3 regions of the Pseudomonas sp. BW7P1 genome follow, and region 2 is predicted to be linked to each of the others. Evidence: riboswitches for the same ligand, from Rfam matches in the RefSeq annotation. Region 2 holds a riboswitch; each other region holds the start of a gene.
What was found. A riboswitch is a leader RNA that binds a small molecule or an ion and turns the genes downstream of it on or off. The one in region 2 is predicted to bind cobalamin.
Positions count from the first base shown of each region.

Region 1: linked by a shared signal. The riboswitch ahead of NWV16_RS12610 (TonB-dependent receptor plug domain-containing protein) and the one ahead of NWV16_RS15080 (CbtB domain-containing protein) in region 2 are both predicted to bind cobalamin.
Region 3: linked by a shared signal. The riboswitch ahead of cobO (cob(I)yrinic acid a,c-diamide adenosyltransferase) and the one ahead of NWV16_RS15080 (CbtB domain-containing protein) in region 2 are both predicted to bind cobalamin.

Region 1 covers NZ_CP103374.1:2,821,667-2,825,584, reverse strand. Annotated here, with positions in the region: gene NWV16_RS12620 (LysR family transcriptional regulator) at 1-817, shown strand, start outside; gene NWV16_RS12615 (hypothetical protein) at 866-1,771, shown strand; cobalamin riboswitch at 1,888-2,094, shown strand; gene NWV16_RS12610 (TonB-dependent receptor plug domain-containing protein) at 2,185-3,918, shown strand, end outside.
Region 2 covers NZ_CP103374.1:3,384,547-3,388,464, reverse strand. Annotated here, with positions in the region: gene cobM (precorrin-4 C(11)-methyltransferase) at 1-727, opposite strand, end outside; gene NWV16_RS15090 (cobalamin biosynthesis protein) at 819-1,232, opposite strand; gene NWV16_RS15085 (CbtA family protein) at 1,229-1,930, opposite strand; gene NWV16_RS15080 (CbtB domain-containing protein) at 1,942-2,139, opposite strand; cobalamin riboswitch at 2,259-2,480, opposite strand; cobalamin riboswitch at 3,139-3,350, shown strand; gene cobW (cobalamin biosynthesis protein CobW) at 3,449-3,918, shown strand, end outside.
Region 3 covers NZ_CP103374.1:1,987,522-1,991,439, forward strand. Annotated here, with positions in the region: gene NWV16_RS09030 (PQQ-dependent sugar dehydrogenase) at 1-619, opposite strand, end outside; gene NWV16_RS09035 (hypothetical protein) at 686-1,270, opposite strand; cobalamin riboswitch at 1,437-1,663, shown strand; gene cobO (cob(I)yrinic acid a,c-diamide adenosyltransferase) at 1,743-2,354, shown strand; gene NWV16_RS09045 (cobyrinate a,c-diamide synthase) at 2,351-3,646, shown strand; gene bluB (5,6-dimethylbenzimidazole synthase) at 3,643-3,918, shown strand, end outside.

The DNA of each region.
Region 1 (3,918 bases), 560 kb from region 2:
GGCGACATCGGTCATCAGCTACTCGATTGCCAATCTCGAAATGCAGCTGGGCGTCAGCCTCTTCGACCGGGAAACCACCCGCAAGCCGCAGCTCACCGACGCCGGCCGCACCGTGCTGGCCGAAGCCCGGACCATCGCCAACGGCGTGCACGGTTTGCGCGCCAAGGTCAAAGGCCTGCTGCAAGGGCTGGAGGCCGAAGTGCATGTGGTGCTCGACGTGATGTTGCCCGCCGAGCGCGTGGTGGATGCCTTGAAATCCTTTCGCGAGGCATTCCCCACCGTCGCCCTGCATCTGCACATGGAAGCACTCGGCGCCGTGACCGAGCTGGTGATCAACCGCGGCGCGGTGGTCGGCGTCAGCGGGCCGATGAACGATGGCATCAACGGCCTCGAAAGAATCGGCATCGGCAGCGTGGAGCTGATCCCCGTGGCGGCGCCGAATCATCCTTTGGCATGCACCGAAGCCAATATTCCCGGTGCCGGTCGCGAGCACACGCAACTGGTGCTGTCGGATCGCTCAGAGCTGACCAGGGACAAGGATTTCGCCGTCCTCAGCAGCCGCACCTGGCGTCTGGCAGACCTGGGCGCCAAACACATGCTGCTGCGCGAAGGCATCGGCTGGGGCAACATGCCCAGGCCGATGATCCAGGAAGACCTGGACAGTGGCCGACTGGTGAAACTGGACCTGCCGGAATACCGCAGCGGGCAATACACCTTTGATGCGATCTACCGCACCGATGTGCCACCGGGCCCGGCGGCGCGTTGGCTGATCGAGCGGTTCGTGCAACAAAGCCAGGCGCAGGTGACGGTTGTCTGAAGCGCCCGCGAAAACCAATTGATATTTCACTGAAAAAAAGAGCACGACATGGAGTTATCGTTGATCAAAGAAATGTTCGAGTATTCGGCTTACGCCATTCTCGGAATTCTGGGTCTGTTTATTTGCTTTTGCTGGTTATTCGTTTGGCAAAGTCGTTTATTGCCAAGTCGGTTTAATGATATTCATTGGAAAAGAGTTGATTACGCCTGGATCATCGCAGGCTCGTTGGGCCTTGTATTTCAATTTATCCAGGTTGGCCTGGACTCAAAGCTCTCAAATCTAAGAGTGGAAGAAACCTTTGGTCAGCTTTCTGCCCAGTCCCTGAATATCGCAGCAGACGAATTAAGCGATGCCACAATCTGCTTGCCAGTTTCAACGGAAGAAGACTTGGCGAAAGAGTCAGCCCGGCAGCTAGCTGGCGCCTGCAATCTGTTTCAAAAAATTCGTCCTGCCAACCGCGTAAACACTGAGGTAGACATAAATATTTTCAGGAATTACGACAGCGTTTTCCCAGAAGCTGAAAAATTTACCAATCCGCTGATAGTTGAACGAATGAAGCGCTTCAAACAAGCTTACGCAGATTACAAGGAGCAAAAAGGCTCAATAGACAGCACGAAATATGCTGCCAAAGTCTACGAACGGTATCTGAAATTTTTGCAATACCTGGCTATCCCGCTTCTGGCTGGTGCCGTTGCGCTCAGACTGACGAAGGTCAAGGGGGAAATAAGATTAAAAACACACCCTATCGAAAAAAAAACGGAAGACTCCATCGCCCAAGAAGCATTGGCCAATGCGATAAAGGGGTTGGCAACCTCGGCCCAGCTCAACGAGCTGGTCGTCAGGCTCAATAAACTCGAAAGCTCAAACCGGCTCAGGCTGAACATCATTTTCATCATGATGTTTGTACTCGCCGCGGCGATTATTTCAGCGTTTATGCTCTCGAACTTCCATTAGAACCAGAGCCCCGATGATGCAAGTGTCGGCGTTCGCCTCATGCGCACGTCTGCACATCGACTCTGCAGGAGCTCTCACACCACAAGCGAAGTTGACGAGCGCCCACCCGGATGTTCAGATGCCGCCCTGTTTCAGGTGTCCCATGCCGCCGTGCATGGGGTGAAACGGGAAACCGGTACGTTCCTTTCGAACAAGTCCGGTGCTGCCCCCGCAACGGTAGGCGCGTGATGCTTTCGACAGACCACTGTGGCCAGACGGCCATGGGAAGGTGAAAGCCTCCAGACGCGCGAGCCCGGAGACCGGCCTGAAATGCTTTTGGCAAACTCCTGCGGTGGGCGGGCATGGGCCGGTGTCGGCGCGTGCGCGATGCCTTCTCCTGCATGCTCTTCTGCGAAGATCCTTTCGAGAAGACGATGATCAATCCTTTCAACACCAAGGCTCCATCCCTGTTGCTCGGCTGCCTGTTCAGCCCGCTGCTGCTGGCCGATGACACGCCGCTGCAACTCTCCCAGCAAATCATTTCCGCGCCGTCCGTGGAGTCCACCACCGTCGCCGACATGGCGCAATTCGGCAGCAAGGTCGAGATCGTCACCCGCGAGCAGATCGAACGCGCCGGCCCCGGTGCCGATGTCAGCCGCGTCATGCAAATGTTCATTCCCGGCCTGTACGTCGCGCCGAAAAACGGCCCGTTCGACTACGGCACCTACTCCCTGCTGGGCGGGCGCAATGACGACACGCTGATCCTGCTCGACGGCGTGCGCCTGAACAATCGCCTGTACGGAGGCTTGTACCTGGACACCCTGCCGGCCAACGCCATCGAACGCATCGAAGTGCTCAAGGGCGGGCAGAGCCTGCTGTTTGGCACGCAAGCCGTGTCCGGCGTGATCAACATCGTCACCCGCAGCCCGCAGAGCCGACAGGCCTCCGGCGAAGTGAACATGGGCGTGGATACGTTCGGCGGCACCACCGAGGATGCGCGGGTCGAGAACATCTTCACCAACGGTTTCGGCGACCTGGGCCTGCTGGCCTACGTCAGCCATAACGTTTCGGACGGCTATCAGCCGTTTCGCAATCGTGACATCCGGAACAGCAGCGAAAAGAACCGCGCCTACGAGGTCACGACGTTCGGCGGCAAGGCGATTCAGTCCTTTGGCGATGACACGCGCCTGGAACTGTTCTACCAGTACGCCGACGCCAACCTCGATTTTGCCCGCCCGGTGGACAACCACAAGACCACCAACGACCGCATCCAGCAGATCGCCACGGCGACCTTCGAGCAGAACGTCAACGAACGTCTGAGCTACTTCGTCAAAGGCCACATCAACGATTGGGACACCCGCTACACACGCATCAACAACACCACTGACGGTGGCACCCGAACCATCAATCACAACGACTACTGGGGCTTCACCGACTGGGGTGTACAGGCCGAAGGCAAGGCTGAATTGCCCGGCGGTCATGTGCTGGTGTTCGGTACGGACAACCAGTGGTTCAAGGGCCAGGACGACGTGCTGATCATCGACAACGACAAGGCCGAAGCCCACGCCTTCTACACCCAGTTACGGCCGAAGATCGATGCCCTGCCCGACTGGCATCCGAGCATCGGCATCCGCCACGAAGCCATGAGCGGTGGCGACAGCGCGACGGTCGGCATGCTCACTTCGCTGTATGACCTCAATGAAAACTGGTCTGTTCGTGGGCAGTACGGCACCGCCTACAAACTGCCCAACGCCGAGCAACTGTTCGTCAACGAACCGGGCGATGAACTGGGCAACCGCAACCTGAAACCGGAGAAAAGCCGCAACGCCGAACTTGGCCTCGACTACAAAGGCCTGCTGATCGACCGTGAGTTCAGCGCCAGTGTCACCCTGTTCAAGCGCAAGATCGATGACCTGATCACCCTCGATGACATCCAGTGGGTCAACGGCCAGGGGCGGATCCAGATGCGTGGTTTCGAGGCGGACGCGAAACTGGCACTCAACGAGCAATGGAGCCTGCAGGCGGACATGACCCGCAACCTCACCGAATCCCGCGCTGGCGTCACACTCAACGACGTGCCGAGCTTCTTCGCCCGTTCGCGCATCGGTTACGAGTCGGTTGACCGGATGTGGGGCGCCGGTGGCGCAATCCGTTATATCCGCGATGTG
Region 2 (3,918 bases):
CGTGCCCCGCGCGATACAGCGACGACTCACTGAAATGATCGCTGCCCAACACCCGCCCGACCAGAATCAGCGCCGTACGTCGAAAGCCCTTGGCGGCCACCTTCGCGGCAATATCTTCCAGCGTCCCGACCACCCAATCCTGATCCGGCCACGTCGCCCGGTGGATCACTGCAATCGGGCAGTCTGCGCCATAGTGCGGCAGCAGCTCGGCGAGGATCTTCTCCAGATGATTGACCCCCAGATGAATCGCCATCGTCGCCCCGTGCTGCGCCAGGTTGCCCAGTTCTTCTCCTGCAGGCATCGCAGTCTTGTCTGCGTAACGGGTCAGGATCACGCTTTGCGAGATGTCCGGCAGCGTAAGCTCGGCGCCCAATAGCGCAGCGCATGCGGCGGTGGCTGTCACTCCGGGGACGATTTCAAACGGGATTTCCAGCTCTCGCAAATAGCGGATCTGCTCGCCGATGGCGCCATACAGGCTCGGATCGCCCGAATGCACACGCGCCACATCATGGCCGTTGGCGTGGGCTGTCTTGATCAGGTCGATGATCTGTTCCAGATGCAGTTCGGCGCTGTTGACCACGGTTTCAGCCGAATGACCTTCGAGTACCGCCGCCGGCACCAGCGATCCTGCATAGATGATCACCGGGCAACTGCGGATCAGCCGCTGGCCTTTGACAGTGATCAATTCCGGGTCGCCGGGGCCGGCGCCGATGAAGTAAACGGTCATCGCTCAATCCTGTGAAAGTAGGGCGGGTCGAGGCTTCATAAGCACTTCAGATGAAGAATGCTCATGATCGAAAGCGGGGATTATCGGAAATTTACGCCGCGCCGGCCAATGCCAGGGTTGCCTTAGCGTACTTTTGCCGGGAAATCAGCAGTTTTGCCGGGGCTTGAATCAACTGTTCTGCGAGCGCCAGTGCAGCGCTTTCCGCCACGCCGTAACAACCGGTGCGTTCGAAGGCAATCTGTGAATGGTGACTCAGTCGCTGCTGATAGCCGGCCAGTTCTTCGCTGCTGAAATACAGCAACGGCAGCGCCAGTTGCGCCGCCAGTTCCTGCAGGCCGGGTTCGTCGCGTTTCAGGTCGATGCTCGCCAAAGCCTTGACCGCTTCGATTTCGATGTGATGGGCCTGCAAGGCCTGGTCGAGCAAGGCGCGCAGCGTACTCGCGGGGCAACCGCGCTGGCAGCCCAGGCCGACCACCAGGGTCGGCGCTGCGCTGTCATCGGTCATGCGTGGTACTGACCATCGCTTTTACCGCGGAACAACCAGGCGCTGATCAGGCCCAGGGCCAGCCAGAACGCCACGTTGGTCAGCTGCGAAGCGATTTTGAACCGGGCTTCGAGTGCTTCCGGAGCGAGCATCGAGTGCACTTCCGGTTGCGGCGCACCGATCACATGTGGCACGGCGAGGATCGCCACGCCGAGGATCTTCATCAGCCAGTGGCGGCTGAACACGATCAGCGCGAGGCCCACAGCGGTCGAAGCGGCAGTGCCAATCCACCACATCTGGCGCGAGGCCAGATCCGCGGCGGCAGTTCCCGGCAGCTCGGGTGGCAGTCCCATTGTCGGTGCGAGCACGAACGTCGCGTAACCGGCCAGACCCCAGAGCAGGCCTTGCGAAGTCTTGGTAGGCGCACGCAGGGTGTACAGACCGGCCAGCATCAGGGCGAAGCCTACGGCGACGACCAGATTGCCGCCGGTGGTGGAGACCACGCGCTGCCAGCCGTTTTCCGGCTCCCAGGCTTCGGCATCGTGGGTGTGTGCGGCGGTGCCGGCGGCGTGTTCATGGACCTCGGCCACCGGTTCGGCTTTCTCGAAGGTTTCCGCCTGCAGAATCAGCGGCGAAACCCAGAAGCTTTGCAGCAAGGTCAACAGCAGGGCGGCCAGAAGACCGCTGAAGCCTGCGGTCTGCGCAATACGCTTGATCATGTCGTCAGGCCTCAGTGGCACGGGAACGCGGCGCTGTGGCGGGTATCGTGTGCGGCGTTGTGCACCGCTTCGATGTGCGAGAAACCGGCGAAGTAGACCAGACTGGCACCCAGGATCGACGCTAAGATCGCAGCGGTCAGGCGTTGGCTCAGGGTGGTGGTGCTGGCGATTTTGTCCGTGTTGCCGGCGGTGCTGCTGGTGATCGACATGGCGCTTCCCTCTGGAGTGTCAGCGGGTGAATGGAGCGCATGAAAACCCCTGCGAGCGGGCACGCAGCGGTTCGAACAGCGCCCGCCCACCGCGGGTTGTTATGTTCAGTGACGCAGGATGCGCACTGTGTGTTGCGGGCCGGTCTCCGGGCTCGCGAGGGGTGGCTGTCTGCCGACCTGCAAGCGTCACCTTCCCATGCCCGTGGGCACAGTGGATCTGACACTTCACTCGCTTACCGTTGCGGGGGCAGCACCGGACTGACATGGCTTTTGAGTAAAGCACATGATTCACCGGTTTCCCGTTTCACCCTTTGCAGGGCACCCGTAACAAGTTGTGTAGGAGACCATGAGGGGGGATTTGAGTCAATTGGGATTGGGATTGGGGGCATATCCGTTGCTTCGGGTGCTGCCGCTGGCGGTTTCGCCCTTACGGCGAGTCACCTTTTCCAAACGCCGGAGTGCCGGCCCAGCGAAAAGGTAACCCAAAAGGCTTTACCCTGACGTTCGGCCCTCGCTGCACCTCCTCTCGATGTGTTTGGCTTCGCCAAACGGTCGCTGCGCTCCCACCCCCGGAGCAATCCCTCCACTCAGCCTGCCGACGGGCCTTGAGATCAAAAGCTTTTCTCGAGCTAACGCTCATCGTGGTGAGTGGCTCTCGATCTGGCTCTGGCTTTTGATTTTTTGCCTCTTCGGCAGGCCGAGCGGAGGTGTTCATCAGGGGGCAGGCGCGCAGCGCCGTGCGGCGAAGCCGCATACATCGAGAGGAGGTGCAGCGAAGCAAACCGTAGGCGATGCCCCCTGATGGGCACCGTAGCGAGGGAACACTGAGCCTAGGCGAAGTGCCGTACGCCGGGGCAAAGCCTTTTGGTTCCTTTTTGCTGGGCCGGCATTCCGGCGTTTGAAAAAGGGACTCGCTGTAAGAGCTAAACCGCCAGCGGCAACACCCGCAGCAACGGATATGCCCCCCAATCCAAACATTGACCGGTCAACACACGATGCGTAGCCTTGCGCTTTCGAGGTTCTTCGGCCTACGCCGAAGCTAAGAAGGGAACGCGGTCCAAGCCGCGGCTGCCCCCGCAACTGTGAACGGTGCCGTTCGCTGCCACGCCACTGCCAGCCCAATCCAGGAGCCAGCGGGAAGGCGCAGCGAATACCGGGCCAACGCCCGAACACCGTCAGCCAGGAGACCTGCCTCGTCACAGATTCTCACTTTCAACCGGGCGGGGTGATCCGGTGGCGAACTCTCCAGGCACGCTTGCGCGCTGCCGGCCTCGTCCCGTATGCCCGCCACCTTGCCAAAGGGCATCCGATGAAAACACTGGCCAAACTCCCCGTCACCATCGTCACCGGTTTCCTCGGCTCGGGTAAGACCACCTTGCTGCGGCACATGCTCGACAACGCTCAGGGCCGCCGCATTGCGGTGATCGTCAATGAATTCGGCGAACTGGGCATCGACGGTGAAATCCTCAAGCAGTGCACCATCGGCTGCACCGAAGAAGAAGCCACCGGTCGCGTTTACGAACTGGCCAACGGCTGCCTGTGCTGCACCGTACAGGAAGAGTTCTTCCCGGTGATGCGCGAGCTGGTGGCCCGTCGCGGCGACCTCGACCACATCCTGATCGAAACCTCGGGGCTGGCCCTGCCAAAACCGCTGGTTCAGGCCTTCCAGTGGCCGGAAATTCGCAGCGCCTGCACCGTTGATGCGGTGATCACCGTGGTCGACAGCCCGGCTGTGGCCGCCGGCACCTTCGCCGCATTCCCGGATCAGGTCGACGCCCA
Region 3 (3,918 bases), 1.4 Mb from region 2:
TCTTGGTCCAGTGGTGGTTGAGCGGGCCGCCCGGCAGATCCACGATCTTGATCGGCTGGCTCTTGATTTCCGTTGCGCCGGGTTCGTAGTGAAAACGCAGCAAGCGGTCGGTGTCGGCGACGTACAGGTCATTGCCGACCAATGTCATCCCGAACGGTGAATTGAGATTTTGCAGGAACACCGTACGCGTCTCGGCCACGCCGTCGTGATCGGCATCACGCAGCAGGGTGATGCGGTTCGGGCTCGGTACGCCGGCCCCGGCGCGGCCCATGACTTTCTTCATCACCCAGCCGCGAATGCCTTTGCTGTCCTCGGGTTTCGGTGGGGCATTGGTTTCGGCCACCAGTACGTCGCCATTGGGCAGCACGTAGAGCCAGCGCGGGTGATCAAGGTTCTCGGCAAATGCCGCTACCTGAGTGCCTGCCGCCGGCGTCGGTTTCGCGCCGGCCGGCCAGCCGATCGCCGGGGCGATGTTCACCGTCGGGATCAGGGTTTTATTCGGTTCGGGCAGTTTGGGAGACGGGCCGGTGCCGTCCGAGACTTGCAGGCTGGAGGATTCGCCGCAGGCGCTGAGCCCGCCGGCGAGTGCGATGACGAAAAGGAGGTGGGGCTTGCGCATTGCTGATCTTCCCTATGAATGCATTCCTGATCATAGAGAAGTGCGCGAGCCCGATGGTTCAACTCCTCAGCCGCGAGCTTCCTTGAACAGCACGGCAATGCCGGGGTGATAGTTGCCGGCCTCGCTGCGCAATTTGCGGTAGGCGTAGGGGAAATACCAGGCGACGGCGCAGGTGTGTTCCTTTTGCAGGTCGTCGACCATGTCCTGCAGTTCTTCAGGGCTGGCGCTGTGCTGGGCTTTCTGCGGAGCGACGAACAGGCAGCCGAGCTTGAGATCGCTGGCGTAGCTGATGCGCTTCGCGTCACTGGTGATATCGGCCAGCGCCTGGGTCAGGTGCAGGCTGTTGACCCGCGGCCAGCGCTGAGTCGCCTGGATGTAGGCGCGATCTTCGGCGCCGGCCAGAAACAGGTCGGCCCGGGCATTGCGTTCGCCTTCTTCATTCTGCTTGCGGGTGGCGGTGTCGCGCAGGGTCACCAGTTCGGCCATCCAGGCGGCGGCGGACAGCAAGCCGAGGTTGGCTTTCTCGTCGTGCCAGTAGGGTGTGTCGTTGTCGCCGCGCACGGCGTTGTAGCGGTCGATGCAGTCGAACCAGCGTTCCAGCACCGGGCGCAGGAATTCCAGCCGCGGATTGCTGATGATCATGCCTTGCATGGTGCTCTCCCTTGTTATTGTGATGTGCTCTCTGCAGTCAAAAAGCATGGCTCTTTGATATCACTGCTGACAGTGTGGCACAAGATTGGCGTCAGATAATTGATCGGCGGCAGTTATTTGCCGCGCAGCGCCCTCTTCATTTGACGCTCCACCCCCAACCCTCTAACCTTCGCGGCTTGTTTCAGGTGCTCTGTGACCGCTGTCGACAGAGTGAAACAGGGAAGCCGGTGAGGATTGTCTTCACGCGAAGAGCCATCACGATCCCGGCGCTGCCCCCGCAACGGTAAATGAGTGAAAGCTGCGTTCGATGCCACTGCTGCAAAGCGGGAAGGCGCGCAGCCAGGCGTGAGCCGCTCATGAGCCCGGAGACCGGCCTGATCCATCCAGCGGCATCACGGTGGGCGATGCCAGGCTTGTTGCCGTCTATTCTTGTGCCTGCCCGCCGTTATCCAGCCTCAACGGAGAGCTCCCCATGACTGATTCCCTCGAACGCGACGAGCGTCACCTGGCGCGCATGCAGCGCAAAAAAGCCGTGATCGACGAGCGCATCGCCAATTCGCCAGACGAATGCGGTCTGGTGCTGGTGTTGACCGGCAACGGCAAAGGCAAAAGCAGCTCGGCGTTCGGCATGCTCGCCCGTGCCATGGGCCACGGTATGCAGTGCGGTGTGGTGCAGTTCATCAAGGGCCGCAACAGCACCGGGGAAGAGCTGTTCTTCCGCCGCTTCCCCGAGCAGGTGCGTTTTCATGTGATGGGCGAAGGCTTCACCTGGGAAACCCAGGACCGCCAGCGCGACATCGCCGCCGCCGAGGCTGCCTGGGAGGTTTCTCGTGAGTTGCTGCGTGATCCGTCGATCGGTCTGGTGGTGCTCGATGAGCTGAACATTGCCCTCAAGCACGGTTACCTCAACCTGGATCGGGTGCTCAGCGACTTGCAGGCCCGTCCGCCGATGCAACACGTCATCGTCACCGGCCGCGCCGCCAAACCGGAAATGATCGAGATGGGCGACACCGTCACCGAAATGGGCATGATCAAGCACGCCTTCCAGGCCGGTATCAAAGCGCAGAAAGGCGTCGAACTTTGAATCAGCCTCGTCACTGTCCGGCGGTTCTGATTGCCGCGCCGGCCTCCGGCCAGGGCAAGACCACCGTCACCGCCGCGCTGGCCCGCCTGCACCGCAATCAGGGGCGCAAGGTCCGGGTGTTCAAGTGCGGGCCGGATTTTCTCGATCCGATGATCCTCGAGCGCGCCAGCGGTGCACCGGTCTATCAACTGGACATGTGGATGGTCGGCGAGCAGGAAAGCCGTCGCCTGTTGTGGGAAGCCGCCGCCGACGCCGATCTGATCCTGATCGAAGGCGTGATGGGCTTGTTCGATGGCACACCGTCGAGCGCCGATCTGGCCCGGCATTTCGGTGTTCCCGTGCTCGGCGTGATCGACGGCACCGCCATGGCCCAGACGTTCGGTGCGCTGGCCCTGGGCCTGGCGCGCTATCAGCCGGACTTGCCGTTCGCCGGCGTGTTGGCCAATCGCGTCGGCACCGTGCGCCATGCGCAATTGCTCGAAGGCAGTCTCACCGAAGGTTTGCGCTGGTACGGCGCGCTGTCCCGGGAAACCGGGATCGAGTTGCCAAGCCGCCATCTCGGCCTGGTGCAGGCCAGCGAACTCAATGACCTCGATGTGCGCCTCGACGCCGCTGCCGAAGCGCTGGCCGGCACGTGCGAGGTCGCGCTGCCGCCGGCCGTCGAATTCGCCGCGCCTGAAACCGTGAAGACCGAAAGACTGCTCGAAGGTGTGCGCATTGCTGTCGCCCGTGACGAAGCCTTCGCTTTCACTTATGGCGCCAGTCTCGATCTGTTGCGGGCGATGGGCGCGCAGTTGAATTTCTTCTCGCCGATCCACGACACGGCGTTGCCCGAGGCCGACAGTCTGTATCTGCCTGGCGGTTATCCGGAACTGCACCACGTTGTCTTGGCGCAAAACACCGAAATGCTCGAAGCCATCCGCGTGCATCACGCCGCCGGCAAGCCGCTGCTCGCCGAGTGTGGCGGAATGCTCTATCTGCTGGATTCGTTGACCGATGTCGAAGGCATCCGCGCCGGACTGGTCGGTTTGCTCAAGGGGGATGCGGTGATGCAAAAGCGTCTGGCGGCACTGGCGTTGCAGTCCGTCGAACTGCCGGAAGGCCTGCTGCGCGGCCACACCTATCACCATTCCCTGACCACCACCGAACTGACACCGATTGCCCGAGGCCACAGCCCCAACGGTGGGCGCGGGGCGGAAGCGGTGTATCGCGAAGGAAGGATGACAGCCTCCTACGTGCACTTTTATTTCCCGTCGAATCCGTCGGCGATCGCTGCGCTGTTGGTGCCATGACCGACAACGCATTCACTGAGTCCGAGCGCGCAGCGGTTTACCGCGCCATCGCCGAACGCCGCGACATGCGCCACTTCAGCGGCGGCACGGTCGAGCCCCGATTGCTGCGCCGATTGCTTGAGGCCGCGCATCAGGCACCGAGCGTCGGCCTGATGCAGCCGTGGCGCTTCATTCGCATCAGCGACCGCGCCTTGCGTGGTCAGATCCGCAATCTTGTAGAGGAAGAACGCGTGCGCACCGCCGAGGCACTTGGCGAGCGCAGTGACGAGTTC